Regions from separate parts of the Microbacterium sp. NPDC057944 genome, predicted to be linked through region 1. Evidence: predicted binding sites of a transcription regulator. Region 1 holds the regulator's gene; the other holds the start of a gene.
What was found. The regulator LexA, encoded in region 1, represses DNA repair genes until DNA is damaged. The targets are predictions, from matches to a motif close to TCGAACANNTGTTCGA.
Positions count from the first base shown of each region.

Region 1 (8,396 bases):
CGCGCACGGCACGGAATCAGGAGAGCATCATGCCCAGGGAACGCGGGGAGAAGGTCATCGCGACCAATCGTCGCGCACGTCACGACTACAACATCGAGAAGTCGTACGAGGCGGGGATGGTGCTCACCGGCACCGAGGTCAAGTCACTGCGTCAGGGACGCGCGAACCTCAGCGACGGCTACGCGTTCGTCAAGGGCAACGAGGTCTTCCTCGACTCCGTGCACATCCCGGAGTACTCCCAGGGGCACTGGACGAACCACTCGGCCAAGCGGGTCCGCAAGCTGCTGCTGCACCGTGAGGAGATCGCCAAGCTCCAGCACGCCGTGTCGGCGGGCGGGTACACGCTCATCCCGCTGAAGCTCTACTTCTCCGACGGCCGCGCCAAGGTCGAGATCGCGCTCGCGAAGGGCAAGCGCGAGTTCGACAAGCGGCAGACGCTGCGTGAGCGGCAGGACACCCGCGAGGCGGAGCGCGCCATGCGGCTGCGCAACCGCGTCGGGGAGTAGTCAGCCGAACACGCGCCGCAGGAAGGCGATCTCGCGCTCCAGAGCGTCGACGATCGTCTCGGCGCTGCGGAAGCCGTGCCCCTCACCGGGATACAGCACGTACTCGTGGTCGACGCCGTGCGCGGCCAGGGCGTCGCGGATGGCCTCGGACTGCGCGGGCGGCACGACACGGTCATCCTCGCCCTGCAGCAGCAGCACGGGGACGTCGATCCGATCCGCGTGGGTGAGCGGCGAACGCTCGACGTAGAGGGCGTCGGATGCCGGGAGCGGCCCCACGAGACCCTCGATGTACGACGCCTCGAAGTCGTGGGAGTGCTCGACGAGCCCGCGCAGGTCGGTCACGCCGTAGCGGCTGACCCCCGCGGCGAACGCTCCTCCGCGCACGAGGGCGGAGAGCACGGTCCAGCCTCCGGCCGACCCGCCGCGGATGGCGATGCGCGCGGGGTCGGCGAGCCCGGCGTCGGCGAGACCGCGTGCGGCGGCGATCACGTCGTCGACGTCGACCACGCCCCACTGGCCGTGCAGCCTCTCCCGATAGGCGCGGCCGTATCCGGTCGATCCGCCGTAGTTCACGTCGAGCACCCCGATGCCGCGGCTCGTGTAGAAGGCGATGGCCGCGGACGCCGCGCCGGTGACGTGGGCGGTCGGTCCGCCGTGAACGAGCACGAGATAGGGCGGACGCCCGCCCTCCGGCGTCGAGACGTCGGGGTTGGCGGGAGCGTAGGCGAAGGCGTGCACCGGTCCGTGCATCCCGTCGACCACCAGCGCACGCGCCGGCGGCATCCACGCGGCGTCCGCAGGAGCGCCTCCGGCGACGGTCGACACGGCGCCCGTGTCGAGGTCGACGCACCAGACTCCCGGAGCGACGGCTGACCCGTTGCCGCTCAGCAGCACCCTTGACCCCGACACGTCGTCGACGCTCACGTGACCGTCGCAGGGCACGGTGAGAGCGCTGGCCGACCCGTCACGGTCGATCAGCACGACCTCGTCGCGTCCGTTCGTCCGGACGGCGACGATCCGGCCGTCGTCGAGGAGCCCGTACCAGCGGTTGCCCAGCACCCACAGTCCGTACCCCGTGTCGGCATCGGCCGGCGCGATCGGCTCGGGGGTCGAGCCGTCGAGCGCGACCCTGTGCAGGTCCCAGCGACCTGAGGGATCGTCGGTGAACACGAGCTCATCCTCACCTGCCCACTCCGGTTGGAGGGCGGCGCGCGTGGGCAGGACCAGCTCGGCTCCGTCCGCACCGCGGACGTGCAGCCGGGCGCTGTCCCACGGCATCCGATCGCCGCTCCACTGCACCCAGGCGATCCGGTCGCCGGCGGGGGAGAGCGCGGGATGGGCGTAGAAGCCGGTGCCCTCGACGACCGTGCGGAGCCGTTCGACGTCGTCTGCGGCCGAGCCGTCGATCGGGATATCCACGATCGCGCGCAGATGCGGGGTGGCGGTGAGGTCCTCTCGTACGGCGAACAGTCGCCCGCCCTGCAGCCGCAGCCCTCCGTGGGCAGGACCGGCGGGGGTGAGCGGGCGCGGCTCTGCGCCGTCGTCGCGCCGATACACGCGCTGATCGGAGGCGTTCACGAAGAAGAGCGAACCGGCGGGGCTCGCCGTCCAGGCGCCGCCGCCGTACTCGTGCACGCGGGAGCGCGCGCTCCACGGCGCCGGAAGCACCTCGCGCCCTTCCGAGCTGCGCACGGTCACGCGCCCGCCGTCGGAGGGCACCGACTCGCCCCACCAGATCGCGTCGCCGACGAAGCGGGCGCCGTCGATGCGGGGCGAGGACGCAGCGACCGAGGCGGCGGAGAAGGGAGACGGCCAGGACCCGAACGGCATCGACATGCCTCGAGCCTATTGGCGTGCGACACACGACGTCACACAGGATGCGGGCGGGCGTCGGCGTGCCATAGGTTTCTGGAAACGCCCGGTTCGCCCCGGTGCGTGGAGCGACAGCCGAGCCCGGCACCCGCCCGCGAGATCGACGCAGTCCTGCGCCGCTCGCGGCCCCGTGCCCGCCCTGTCCCCAGGAGAAGAAGATGTCTTCCGAGACGCCGAACCCTCGAGTGCCGTTCTCCTTCGAGCTCTATCCGCCGCGCTCGGCGTCCAGCCACGAGGCGCTGCACGAGACCGTCCGTCGGCTGGCGGCCGCAGGGCCCGACTTCATCTCGGTGACCTACGGCGCCGGCGGCTCGACCGGGGGACGCTCCCTGGAGGTGCTCCGCTTCATCCGCGAGCACACCGATGTCGAGCCCCTCGCGCACCTCACCTGCGTGGGCAACACCTACGCGGGCGCCGCGACGCTCATCAGGGAGTTCCTGGATGCCGGCATCCTCAGCTTCCTCGCCCTCCGCGGGGATCCGCCCGTCGGGCACGACGAGCCGTTCCTCGGCGATCTGGAGAGCGCGGCGCAGCTCGTGCAGCTCATCGACCGCGTGCAGGCGGAACGTGCCCCCTACGAGGAGTCGCCGGTGCCGGGCATCCCCGGCGCCGCACGCGTGAGCGCGCGCCGCAAGGCGAGCATCGCAGTCGCCGCCTTCCCCAACGGGCACCCGCGCTCCGTCCACCGCTGGCAGGACGTCGACGCGCTGCTCGCGAAGCAGGCCGCCGGTGCGACCTCCGCGATCACGCAGCTGTTCTTCCACGCCGACGACTACCTCACGTTCGTCGAGAGGGCGCGCGCCGCCGGCGTCACGATCCCGATCCTCCCCGGCATCATGCCGATCGTCTCGCCGGTCCGGCTCGCTCGCGTGCTCGAGCTCACCGGCGAGACGCTGCCCAGCGAGCTCGCCATCGCCCTCGACGTGGAGCCGACCCGCGAGGGCCGGCACGAGATCGGCGTCGAGTGGGCCGCGCGCCTCGCCAGGGAGGTCGTCGACGGCGGCGCACCCGGCGTGCACCTCTACGCGTTCAACCAGCACGACACCGTGCTCACCGTCCTCGAGGAGGCCGGCGTCCTGCCGGTGTCCCGACTCCGCTGACCCCAGAACCCCCGCTGAAAGGAACACCCATGTCCGCATTCCCCGAGGGCACCATCCTCGGCTACCCCCGTATCGGTCGCCGTCGCGAGCTGAAGAAGGCCGTCGAGGCGTTCTGGGCCGGCCGCACCGACCTCGCCGAGCTGGAGGCCACCTCCGCGGAGCTGCGCGCAGCCACGCGCGAACGTCTCGCCGCGCTCGGCCTCGGCCGCACCGACTCCGCCATCCCCGAGTCGTTCTCGTACTACGACCAGGTGCTCGACGCCGCGGTGACGGTCGGCGCGATCCCCGCGCGGTTCGAGGACCTCCGGTCGGAGGACGGCACCATCGGCCTTCCGGCGTACTTCACGGTCGCCCGCGGCGAGGGGGAGCGCGCCCCGCTCGAGATGACCAAGTGGTTCGACTCGAACTACCACTACCTGGTGCCGGAGATCGGCCCCGAGACGGCGTTCTCGCTGTCCAGCGACCGTGTCGTCCGCGAGTTCGCAGAGGGCGCGGCCGCCGGATTCACGACCCGCCCGGTCATCGTCGGCCCGGTGACCCTCCTCGCTCTGGCGAAGGCATCGGACGACGCCCCCGAGGGGTTCGATCCGCTGTCGCGACTCGACGACCTGCTCCCCATCTACGTCGAGCTGCTCGCGCGGCTGAAGGACGCCGGTGCGGAGTGGGTGCAGCTCGACGAGCCCGCACTGGTCAGCGAGTCGCTCCCTGCGTCGATCGCTGCGCTGGCGGATGCCGCCGGCCGCGCCCTCGCGGTGCTGGGCGGAGCGGCGGCGCGCCCGTCGATCCTGGTCGCCGCGCCGTACGCCGACCTCGGTGAGGTGTTCCCCGTGCTGGCCGCAGCCCCGATCGAGGCGATCGCCGTCGACCTCGTGCGCGGAGGCGTCCCCGCGGCCGCAGCCGGCCTGGAGGGGAAGACCCTCGTGGGCGGCGTCGTCGACGGTCACAACATCTGGCGCGGCGACCTCGCCTCGGCCTTCGACACGCTCGAGGCGCTGCGCGCGCTCGGCGCCGCCGGCGTCTCGGCCTCCACGTCGACCTCTCTGCTGCACGTGCCGCACGATGTGTCCGACGAGACGAAGCTCGATGCGCGTCTGGTCTCGTGGCTCGCCTTCGCCGACCAGAAGGTCGAGCAGGTCGTGGCCCTGGCCCGGGGCCTCGCCGAGGGGCGTGCGGCGGTCGCCGCCGATCTCGACGCGGCATCCGCTGCCCTGCAGGACCGTCTCTCGGCTCCGGGCGTCCGCGACGGTGCCATTCGTGCCCGTGCGCTCACCGAGGCGGACTTCTCGCGCGTGTCCTACGAGGAGCGGGAGTCCGCGCAGGAGGCCCTCGGCCTTCCGGCGCTGCCGCTCACGACGATCGGGTCGTTCCCGCAGACCGGCGACATCCGCCGTGCCCGGGCGCGGTTCACCAGGGGCGAGATCCCCGCCGAGGACTACGAGGAGTTCCTGCGTCGCGAGGTCGCCAGCGTCGTCTCGCTGCAGGAGGACCTGGGCCTCGACGTGCTCGTGCACGGTGAGCCGGAGCGCAACGACATGGTGCAGTACTTCGCCGAGAACCTCGACGGCTTCGACGTCACCGAGAACGGCTGGGTGCAGTCGTACGGCTCCCGCGCGACCCGCCCGTCCCTCCTGTGGGGCGACGTCTCCCGTCCCGCTCCCATCACGGTGGACTGGTCGACGTACGCCCAGTCGCTCACGACCAAGCACATGAAGGGGATGCTGACGGGCCCCGTCACGATCCTCGCCTGGTCCTTCGTCAGAGACGACCAGCCGCTCGGCGAGACCGCGAACCAGGTGGCGCTCGCCCTGCGCGACGAGATCGCCGACCTCGAGGCCGCTGGCATCGCGATCATCCAGGTCGACGAGCCCGCGCTGCGCGAGCTGCTTCCTCTGAAGAAGGCGGATCAGCCCGCGTACCTGCAGTGGTCCGTGGACTCGTTCCGTCTCGCGACGGGTGGCGCGGCGGCGGGCACCCAGGTGCACACCCACCTCTGCTACTCGGAGTTCGGCGTCGTGATCGACGCGATCCGCGCCCTCGACGCCGACGTGACCTCGATCGAGGCGGCCCGCAGTCGCATGGAGGTCGTGACGGACATCGCCGAGGTCGGCTTCGATCACGGCATCGGCCCCGGTGTCTACGACATCCACTCGCCGCGCGTCCCCTCGGCGGAGGAGGTCGAGTCGCTGCTGCGCCGCGCGGTGGACGAGATCCCGACGCGTCAGCTGTGGGTCAATCCCGACTGCGGTCTGAAGACGCGCGGATACGACGAGACCGTGGCGTCGCTGCGCAACATCGTCGAGGCCACGCGTCGGGTGCGCGAGGACGTGGTCGTCGCGGTCTGACGCCCGTCAGAAGAGAGAAGCGAACCGCCCTTCCCGGAGCTCGGGAAGGGCGGTTCGCTGTCGTCAGCGGTCGTCAGACCGCGCGCAGCACCGCGACGATCTTGCCGAGGATCACGGCTTCGTCGCCCAGGATCGGCTCGAAGGCGGAGTTGCGGGGGAGGAGCCAGGTGTGCCCGTCGCGGCGGCGGAGCACCTTGACCGTGGCCTCGCCGTCGAGCATGGCCGCGACGATCTCGCCGTTCTCCGCGCTGTGCTGCGAGCGGACGACGACCCAGTCGCCGTCGCAGATCGCGGCGTCGATCATGGACTCGCCCGACACCTTGAGCATGAACAGGTCACCCTTGCCGACGAGCTGCCGGGGGAGCGGGAAGATCTCCTCGACCTGCTGATCCGCGGTGATCGGCACGCCGGCGGCGATGCGGCCCACCAGCGGCACGAGAGCGGCGTCTCCGACCGGGGTGGCGACATCGGCGGGGTTCTCGCCGCTCGCGCCGGGGAGGTCGATGAGCACCTCCATGGCCCTGGTCTTGCCGGGGTCGCGGCGCAGATAGCCGCTGAGCTCCAGCTGTCCGAGTTGATGCGTGACGCTGGACAGCGACTTGAGGCCGACGGCGTCGCCGATCTCGCGCATGCTCGGCGGATAGCCGTGCCGGCTGATCGAGTTCTGGATGACCTCGAGGATCGCCATCTGCTTGGGGCTGAGGCTCTTGCGGCGACGGGTGCGCGGCGCCTCGGTGTCGGGGGCGGAGTTCTCGCTCATCGTGCTCCTTTGTACGCGATTCCGGCGTCGCAGTTCGAATGTCGGAGGTCCGTGGTGGGGTATCCGTATCGAAACCGTATCCGAGAAACGGCCCGATCTGGAAGATCTGTTCGAGCGTGTCGGCAGATTCTCGGATCAGGTTTCGAAGAACGCTTGACAGATGTTCGAACTCGAAGATATCTTCGGTACGTAGCTTCGCATTCCTGACTCCCGGCCGAGTCCTGGATGCGAACGCTACGCCAACTTTCTCCGGCGGGGATGATCCGCCGGAGGCCAGAAAGGAAGCACGACATGAGCACCATCACCTTCGGAACCGCAGCAGTCCTTCCGGCACGTCCGGCCGCACGCCTGCGTCTGACGGTCCGCGGTCGCCGCGTGCTCCTCGGGCTCGCCTCGGTCCCTCTCGCGGCGGGCATCGCCTTCGCCGCGCTCAGCGGCGGAAGCGCTGCGGCGTCCGGCGCTCACGTCGCGGCGGCGTCCTTCGAGACCGTCACGGTGATGCCGGGGGATACCCTCTGGTCGATCGCCACCACGGTCGCTCCCGACGCCGACCCCCGCGAGGTGATCGGCGAGATCAGCCGGCTCAACATGCTCACCGGCGGCGCACTGCAGATCGGCGACGAGCTCGCCATCCCCGCGCAGTACTCGGAGTGATCTCGGAGCGCGCGTCCTGCGAGCCCGTCGGGAGAGCGGTGGATGCGCAATGCGGCGTCACCCGGTGCATCATCGGCCTTCGCGCGTCCTAGCATGGGAAGGGTGACCGCATCACTCGCTGATCTCCCGCTTCGCGACGACCTCCGCGGATTGACTCCCTACGGAGCTCCGCAGGCCCCGCTTCCCATCGCGCTCAACGTCAACGAGAACACGCATCCCATTCCGGATGCCGTCGCCAGCGACATCCTCGACGACATCGCCGTGGCGCTGCGCGACATGAACCGCTACCCGGATCGAGAGTTCACGACTCTGCGCGAGGGCTTCGCCGAGTATCTCGGGCACGGGCTCACTGCCGACCAGATCTGGGCGGGCAACGGCTCGAACGAGGTGCTGCAGCACATTCTCCAGGCGTTCGGCGGTCCTGGACGCACGGCGTTCGGCTTCGCCCCCACGTACTCCATGTACCCGCTGATCGCTCAGGGCACCGGCGCGCGCTGGGTGGCGGGCGTCCGCGAGCCCGACTACACGATCACCGCGGAAGACGCTGCTGCTCAGGTGCGCGCTGTCGACCCCGACGTGATCCTGCTGTGCTCCCCGAACAACCCGACGGGCACGCCCCTCGGGCTCGATGTCGTCGAGGCCGTCTACGAGGCGGCCAGAGGCATCGTGATCGTCGACGAGGCGTATCAGGAGTTCGCACCGCGGGAGGCGGCATCCGCCCTCTCTCTCCTCGAAGGGCGTCCGCGTCTGGCGGTGTCGCGCACGATGAGCAAGGCCTTCGCCTTCGCGGGAGCGCGGGTGGGCTACCTGGCCGCCGATCCCGCGTTCATCGACGCGCTGCGCCTCGTGCGCCTGCCCTATCACCTGAGCGCCCTCACCCAGGCGGCGGCGATCGCCGCGCTGCGCAACGCCGACGTCATGCTCGGCATGGTCGACGAGATCGTCGAGCAGCGCGATCGCATCTCGGCAACCCTGGAAGCCCTCGGGTACACGCCGCACGAGTCCTGGTCGAACTTCGTCCTCTTCGGCGGGGTGGTTGACCCGAAGGCCACGTGGCAGCAGCTGTACGACAGGGGCGTGCTGATCCGCGACGTCGGCATCCCCGGCCACCTCCGCGTCACCGCGGGTACGGAGGCCGAGACCACGGCGTTCCTCGACGCCC
Region 1 covers NZ_JBHVPJ010000003.1:34,571-42,966, reverse strand. The annotation lists gene smpB (SsrA-binding protein SmpB) at 30-506, shown strand; gene ACFVRO_RS17255 (prolyl oligopeptidase family serine peptidase) at 507-2,342, opposite strand; gene ACFVRO_RS17250 (methylenetetrahydrofolate reductase) at 2,537-3,478, shown strand; gene metE (5-methyltetrahydropteroyltriglutamate--homocysteine S-methyltransferase) at 3,508-5,820, shown strand; gene lexA (transcriptional repressor LexA) at 5,894-6,580, opposite strand; gene ACFVRO_RS17235 (LysM peptidoglycan-binding domain-containing protein) at 6,872-7,234, shown strand; gene ACFVRO_RS17230 (histidinol-phosphate transaminase) at 7,328-8,396, shown strand, end outside.

Region 2 (8,396 bases), on a different contig from region 1:
CGCGTGATCGTCGCGAGCTTCTCCAGCCACGTGCACCGCGTGCAGCAGGTCATCGACGCCGCGCACGCGCACGGGCGCCGTGTCGCGTTCCTCGGACGCTCGATGGTGCGCAACATGACCATCGCCGAGCAGCTGGGCTACCTCAAGGTGCCCAACAACGTGCTCATCGACTTCAAGAAGGCGCGCGACCTTCCCGACGAGCAGATCGTGTACATGTCGACCGGTTCTCAGGGCGAGCCGATGGCCGTGCTCAGCCGCATGGCAAACATGGACCACGCGATCGAGGTCAGCGAGGGCGACACCGTCATCCTCGCCTCCAGCCTCATCCCCGGCAACGAGAACGCGGTGTACCGCGTGATCGACGGCCTCACCAAGCTCGGCGCGAACGTGGTCCACAAGGCGAACGCCCGCGTGCACGTGTCAGGCCACGCCGCGGCCGGAGAGCTGCTGTACTGCTACAACATCCTCAAGCCGAAGAACGTGCTCCCCGTGCACGGCGAGTACCGCCACCTGATCGCGAACGCCAAGCTCGCGCAGGACACCGGGATCGCCGAGGAGCGCACGATCATCGCCTCGAACGGCACGGTGATCGACCTCAAGGACGGTGACGCCAAGGTCGTCGGACAGCTCGACCTCGGATTCGTGTACGTCGACGGCTCGACCGTCGGAGAGATCACGGACGCCGACCTGAAGGACCGTCGGATCCTCGGCGAGGAGGGCTTCGTCTCGGTCATCGTGGTGGTGGATGCCGGAACCGGTCGCATCATCTCCGGCCCCGAGATCCACGCGCGCGGCATCGCCGAGGACGACTCCGTGTTCGACGACGTCGTGCCGAAGATCGTCGCGGCGCTCAAGGAGGCCTCGGGCAACGGCGTGCGCGACACGCACGCGCTGTCGCAGGTCGTGCGACGCACGATCGGGCGCTGGGTCAACCAGAAGCTCCGTCGCCGTCCGATGATCGTCCCGCTCGTCATCGAGGCGTGAGGGCGGGCTCCGACTCACAGGAGCGCGTCATCCGGTTGTAACGGGACCGGCCTAGGCTCTGGTCATGCCAGAGGACTTCACGATCCGCGCCGCCGTCCAGAGCGACGGCAGCTTCCTCGGCGATATGGTCGTCGAAGCGGCGAACTGGCGGGGGCGCTCACCTCGTGCTCGGCATGAGATCCTCACCTCCGTCGAGCATCGCCGGTACATCGCCGGGTGGATGAGGCCCGCGGATGCCGGATTCGTCGCGGTCGACTCCGACGATCGACCGATCGGGGCGGCCTGGTATCGGATGCTGCCGCCGAGCGATCCGGGTCTGGGCTTCGTCGAGACGGCTGTTCCCGAGCTGATCATCGGCGTGCAGCCGATCTGGCGGGCTCACGGCGCGGGGCGAGCCCTGCTGCGACGGCTTCTGAGTCGCGCACGCGAGCAGGGGCACCGACGGCTCAGCCTGAGCGTGGAGCGCGACAACTTCGCGCGCACTCTCTACCGGTCGGAGGGCTTCGTGGTCACGCACGCTCTGCCCGATCGCGACACCATGGTGCATCGCCTGTCCTGAGCGCCCGGATCACCGGAATGCCGCGTCATTACGCGGCTTTGTCGGTTGCTGGCCGTAACGTGAGTCCCATGGCCAGGAGCACCACGAAGTCCGAGCGCGCATCGGAGAGCGCGCCGTCGCGCCCGAAGCGGCAGGCCACTCCGAAGCGGCAAGCCGCGCCGCGCGCCCAGGCCGCGCCGAAGAAGTACATCGACGAGGCCGAGAAGCCTCCCGTCCTCGTGCGCGCCTGGAACGGTATCGCCCACGGCGTCGGCGGCATGTTCCGCGCCTTCGGCCCAGAAACGCTGGAGAAGGACGACCGGCGCGACGGATTCCCGTTCCTCCTGGTTCTGCTCGCCATCGCCGGAGCCGTGAACGAGTGGTTCTTCATCGGCAACGAGGTCGCGGGCAACATCAGCGCCTACTCGGTCGGACTCCTCGTCGGGCGCGTCGCCTTCGTGATGCCCGTGCTGCTGCTCCTGCTCGCCGGATGGCTCTTCCGGCACCCCTCGTCGGTGCATGACAACGGGCGCATCGGCATCGGCTTCGGCCTCTTCGCCATCACGATGGCCGGTTTCTGCCACATCGCCGGCGGCATGCCGCAGCCCAGGGAGGGCATGGTCTCCCTGAGCGCTGCGGGCGGTCTGTTCGGCTGGATGGTCGGTCAGCCGCTGAGCTACCTGACCACGATCCCCGCCTACATCGTCCTCGCGCTGCTCGCGGGCCTCAGCATCCTCATCCTCACGAAGACGCCGCCGAACCGCATCGGGCAGCGCCTCGGCGACCTGTACGCCTGGATGTTCGACGCGGAGCGCGCCGAGAAGCCGGCGAAGGATGCCGCGGCGATCGACGAGGCCGACAAGGTCGACGACCCCGATGTCCTGCCGTGGTGGCGCCGCAACAAGACCGGTCGCGAGGAGGATCCCGATGAGGGATCGCTCGACTCCGACGACATCACGGCGCTGCTCACCACGACCGACGCGACACCCGCCTACGACCAGGCGATCACCGTCGCCGACCCCTACGACGCCGCCACCGAGGTGCTGTCCGATGTGCGCTCCGTGACCGACGCGCTGGCGGAGCAGCAGACGACCGCGCTCCTCGACGACTCCGACACGGGCGAGATGCCCGAGCTCCCCGGCCTCGACGGCTTCGGCACCGAAGGCCCGGGGGAGGGCGGCCCGCAGGCGCCGCTCGCTCCGTACATCCTTCCGTCTCCCGGCGTGCTCGCCGAGGGCCCGCCCTCTGTGGCGCGCTCCGAGGCCAACGACCGGATCGTCGAGCAGATCACGAGCGTCCTGTCGCAGTTCAACGTCGACGCCAAGGTCACCGGTTTCTCGCGCGGTCCGACGGTCACGCAGTACGAGGTCGAAGTCGGCCACGGTGTCAAGGTCGAGAAGATCCTCCAGCTGAGCAACAACTTCGCCTACGCCGTGGCGTCGAACGACGTGCGCATCCTCTCGCCGATCCCCGGCAAGAGCGCGATCGGCATCGAGATCCCCAACACCGACCGCGAGACGGTGGCGCTCGGCGACGTCCTGCGATCGCAGGCGGCCCTGAAGAACACTCATCCGCTCACGATCGGCGTCGGAAAGGACGTCGGCGGCAACTTCGTCACGGCGAACCTCGCGAAGATGCCTCACCTCCTCGTGGCCGGTTCCACCGGCTCGGGTAAGTCGAGCTTCGTGAACTCGATGATCACCAGCCTTCTCATGCGCGCGCGCCCCTCCGACGTGCGCATGGTGCTGATCGACCCGAAGCGTGTCGAGCTCACCAGCTACGCCGGCGTGCCGCATCTCATCACGCCCATCATCACGAACCCCAAGAAGGCAGCCGAGGCGCTGCAGTGGGTCGTGAAGGAGATGGACATGCGGTACGACGACCTCGCGTCGTTCGGCTTCCGCCACATCGACGACTTCAACCGGGCCGTGCGCGCGGGGGAGGTCGAGGTGCCCGTCGGCAGCGAGCGGGTGCTCAAGCCGTACCCGTACCTCCTCGTCGTCGTCGACGAGCTCGCCGATCTCATGATGGTCGCCCCGCGAGACGTCGAGGACTCGATCGTGCGCATCACGCAGCTCGCCCGCGCCTCCGGCATCCACCTGGTGCTCGCCACGCAGCGGCCGAGCGTCGACGTCGTGACCGGTCTGATCAAGGCCAACGTGCCGTCGCGCCTCGCCTTCGCCGTCACCAGCGTGACGGACAGCCGCGTCATCCTCGACAGCCCCGGCGCCGACAAGCTGATCGGCCAGGGCGACGCCCTGTTCTCGCCGATGGGTTCGTCGAAGCCGTTCCGTCTGCAGGGCGCCTGGGTCGATGAGAAGGAGATCGACGCCGTCGTCAAACACGTCACCCGTCAGGCGCGCCCGGAGTACCGCTCCGATGTGCAGGAGGCGATGGACCCGGCCAAGAAGAAGGACGTCGACGAGGACATCGGCGACGATCTCGAGCTGCTGCTCGCCGCTGCGGAGCTCATCGTGTCCTCTCAGTTCGGATCCACCTCGATGCTCCAGCGCAAGCTCCGCGTCGGCTTCGCCAAGGCGGGACGCCTGATGGATCTCCTCGAATCGCGCGAGATCGTCGGCCCGTCCGAAGGGTCGAAGGCCCGCGACGTGCTGGCCACCGCAGAGCAGCTTCCGCAGGTGCTCGCGAAGCTCAGGGGAGTCGACGCGCCCGCAGCCTCCTCGGCCTCGGCTGCGCCGGCGGCTCCGGTCGCGCAGGCGCCTGCGGTGCCGGCGCACTCCTACGACCCGATCGAGGCGCAGTTCGAAGGACTGCCGGTCGTCGAAGCAGAGGGCGATGAAGACGCCTGGGGCCTGACGGGGCGCGACTGATGTCCATTCCCCGGCAGCTGCCCAATGCGATCACGATCGCCCGCATCCCGCTCGCCGTCGTCTTCTTCGTGCTTCTTCTGCTCGGTGGCACGTATGGGGATGGCGACATCGTTCTGCGCTGGGTCGCGGCGGCGCTGTTCATCGTCGCGATCTCGACGGACTGGGTAGACGGCTACCTCGCTCGCCGGTACGACATCGTCAGCGACTTCGGCAAGCTGTGGGACCCGATCGCCGACAAGCTCCTCACGGGGGCGGGGTTCATCGGACTCGCGATCCTCGGCGAGGTGAACTGGTGGCTGGTCGCGATCATCCTCGTGCGCGAGTGGGGCATCACCGTCCACCGCCTGATGATCGTGAACGAGCACGTGGTCGCCGCGGCCTGGATGGGGAAGATCAAGACGGCTGTGCAGGGCGTCGCCCTGTCGTGGGCGCTGCTCCCGTTGCACGTGCTGATCGGACGAGAGCCGTGGACGCTCGTGACCGCTGTTCTCATGGTCATCGTCCTCGTGCTCACTGTCGCCAGCGGCATCGACTACATCGTCGCCCAGGTCCGTGGAGCCCGGCGAGCGTCGTGAGCGCAGCCTCCGACGCCCTGGCCGCGCTCGACGCGCGAGGGTGGACCCTCGGCGTCGCGGAGTCTCTCACCGGTGGCGCCCTCTGCTCGGCGCTGGTCGGCGTCCCCGGCGCGTCCGCCGTACTGCTCGGCGGGGTCGTCGCCTACGCGACGCCGGTCAAGCACACCCTCCTGGGCGTCGACGCAGACCTGCTCGACACGCACGGTGCTGTGCATCCGGAGGTCGCGGCGCAGATGGCGCGGGGCGTCAGGAGCGCAGTGGCCATCGGAGGACGCTCGGCCGATGTCGGAGTGTCGACGACGGGCATCGCCGGTCCGGACTCGCCGGACGGGCAGCCGGTGGGAACGGTGCACATCGGCGTGGCGACCCCCGTCGTGGAGGTGAGCCGCGCGTTCGTGTTCACGGGCGATCGCGCTGCGATCAGAGCCCAGACTGTCGACGCTGCGCTTGCGATCCTGCGAGAGCTCGTCGGGGAATAGAAATCCCCAGGGCAAAGTTGACATGAGTGTGCTCACATTCAAACCACAGGGTGAAAGAGTAGATTCTGTGCATGCCAGTGGTATTAGACTGGCGATCTCGTCGGAGGAGACTCCGGCGGACCGAACGGGGAGGAGGTTCCGATGATTCTTGTCAGGCAGGAAATCGGCGATGTGCTGAGGGACTTCCGTCTGCAGAAGGGGCGCACCCTCCGGCAGGTCGCAAGCAAGGCGTCTGTGGCGCTGGGCTATCTCAGTGAGGTCGAGCGAGGGCAGAAGGAGGCCTCGAGCGAGATCCTCGCTTCGGTCGCCGATGCGCTCGACGTCCCCATCTCGATCATCATGCGCGAAGTCGGAGATCGCATCTCCGTGCTCGAGGGTCTCCAGGTGTTCCCGGACGTCGTTCCCGACGATCTGGTCGCGTCGATCGAGCCGCAGCTCTCGCTGCGCTGATCGGTCCCCCGCATCTCCATGCGCCGTAGCGAGTTCCTCCGTGCGGTCGATGCGGAGTTCCAGGGCAGAGCCCTCTCTCTGGTGAACGACCTCGTCCTGTCTCAGCTCGCGGGCCGTACGGCGCTCGAAGCGCTGGATGCCGGTGTTCCTCCTCGCGACATCTGGCTCGCGCTGTGCGATGAGACCGACGTCCCGTTGGCGCGTCGGCACGGTGCCGGGCGTCTGGAACCGCGGAGGCGCTGAACAGATCATGAGTGTTCGAGTGCTCCGCATTCCGACACGCCGAGCGCACAAGGTGCTCGAATATCTGTTCGAGGCCGCGTAGTCTTCTGCACAAGTGGTTCAGGAACCGTGTTCTGCACAGTTCGTGGGCGTTCCGACTCGATGTCGGAGGCCCCCCGTACGGTGAAGACATGGCCACGGAGCCATACGTCTTGTCGGAGAGTTCGCCCAGCCTGGGGGAGCCGCGACAGCCTACAGACGGCAACACGCGAGCAGAAGGAACACATCATGCCATCACCCGCAGACCGCGAGAAGTCCCTCGAGACAGCACTCGCTCAGATCGACCGCCAGTTCGGAAAGGGCTCGGTCATGCGGCTGGGGAGCGACGAGCGCGCCCCCGTCGCCGTCATCCCGACCGGTTCCATTGCTCTCGACGTCGCGCTCGGCGTCGGTGGTCTGCCGCGTGGCCGCATCGTCGAGATCTATGGCCCTGAGTCCTCGGGTAAGACGACCCTGACCCTCCACGCGATCGCCAATGCGCAGCGGGCGGGAGGCATCGCAGCGTTCATCGACGCCGAGCACGCGCTCGACCCCGACTACGCGGCGAAGCTCGGTGTCGACATCGACGCTCTTCTCGTCTCGCAGCCCGATACGGGTGAGCAGGCGCTCGAGATCGCCGACATGCTCGTCCGTTCCGGTGCCATCGACCTCATCGTCATCGACTCCGTGGCGGCGCTCGTGCCTCGCGCGGAGATCGAGGGCGAGATGGGCGACTCGCACGTGGGTCTCCAGGCCCGACTCATGTCTCAGGCGCTGCGAAAGCTCACGGGTGGCCTGAACCAGACCAACACGACGATGATCTTCATCAACCAGCTGCGCGAGAAGATCGGAGTCTTCTTCGGATCTCCGGAGACCACCGCCGGTGGAAAGGCGCTCAAGTTCTATGCGTCGGTCCGCCTAGACATCCGTCGTATCGAGACGCTGAAGGACGGCACGGATGCCGTGGGAAACCGTACGCGCGTCAAGGTCGTCAAGAACAAGATGGCTCCGCCGTTCAAGCAGGCGGAGTTCGACATCCTCTACGGCATCGGCATCTCCCGCGAGGGCAGCCTGATCGACTTCGGCGTGGAGCACGGCATCGTGAAGAAGTCCGGTTCCTGGTACACCTACGACGGTGACCAGCTCGGCCAGGGCAAGGAGAACGCGCGGTCGTTCCTCCTCAAGAACCCTGACATCGCGCTGGCCATCGAGACCCAGATCAAGCAGAAGCTCGGCATCGGTGTGCAGGCCGAGGCGGCCCCGACCGACGAGCTCGCCGAGCGTCGCCCGGCGTGATCGTGCTGCGGTATCGGCCCGAGGTCGTGTGCCGCCCTGCTCAAAGATCGGAGTGACCCATGGACGAATCTGAGCGGATTGCGCCGGTGATCCCGCTGTTCGGCGGCCCTGCGGCAGCGAGCAGCGACAGATTCGGCGCGACGGTCGAACATGAGGCCGCTGCCGTGGATGCTCCTGAGCCCGGTGCGGTGGGGGAGAACGTCGAGGACGTCTTCTCTCACCGCACCGGTGACGATGCATGGCGGTCGACCTGGGATGCGTCGAGCGAGCGTACGGCGACGAGTCGCGTCGCCGACGCAGGCCGTCCCAGCGACCGTCATCCGGCACGAGGCGGTCTGGAGAGGTCCGCTCCGAGACTGCGTGCCCTGCAGTCTCCGGATGCGGTGGAGGAAGCCGGCGACGGCCTCGATCCGGCCGAGATCCGAGAGTCGGCGGAGGAGCTTCTCGTGCGCAAGCTGCGCGCGAGATCGCTTTCCATCTCGGAAGCGCAGATGGTGCTGAAGGGGTTCGAGGTGCAGGGGCAGCGGCTCGACGCGGCACAGATCGACGACGTGATCGACGACTTCTGCCGTCGCGGCTACCTCGACGATGCGGTGCTCGCCGCCCAGCTCGTCACCTCCGGAGTGGAGCGGAAGAAGCAGGGGAGGGTCGCCGTCTCACGGGCTCTCGCCCAGCGTGGCCTCCCTCGCGATGTGATCGATGCGGCGCTCGACGAGCTCCCCGACGACGACATCGAGCGGGCGCTCGAATTCGCTCGCACCAAGATGCGGTCGCTGGCGCGGCTCGATCCGGAGACCGCGAAGCGCCGACTCACCGGCCAACTCGCTCGTCGTGGCTATCCGGGAGGGGTGGTCTCGAACGTGGTTCGGACGGTCACCGCCGAGCAGTTCGGCGGTCGGCGGCCTTCTTCGGGCGTGCGCTTCGAGTAGTCGCGTTCGACGGCGTGCTCTTCGAGCATGATCCCAACGGGTTCCTGGTCGAC
Region 2 covers NZ_JBHVPJ010000002.1:756,795-765,190, reverse strand. The annotation lists gene ACFVRO_RS13125 (ribonuclease J) at 1-984, shown strand, start outside; gene ACFVRO_RS13120 (GNAT family N-acetyltransferase) at 1,049-1,543, shown strand; gene ACFVRO_RS13115 (DNA translocase FtsK) at 1,612-4,353, shown strand; gene pgsA (CDP-diacylglycerol--glycerol-3-phosphate 3-phosphatidyltransferase) at 4,353-4,928, shown strand; gene ACFVRO_RS13105 (CinA family protein) at 4,925-5,407, shown strand; gene ACFVRO_RS13100 (helix-turn-helix domain-containing protein) at 5,549-5,857, shown strand; gene ACFVRO_RS13095 (DUF3046 domain-containing protein) at 5,876-6,100, shown strand; gene recA (recombinase RecA) at 6,368-7,414, shown strand; gene ACFVRO_RS13085 (regulatory protein RecX) at 7,474-8,343, shown strand.
Region 2: the regulator LexA is predicted to act here: its motif matches at 6,157-6,172, upstream of recA (recombinase RecA).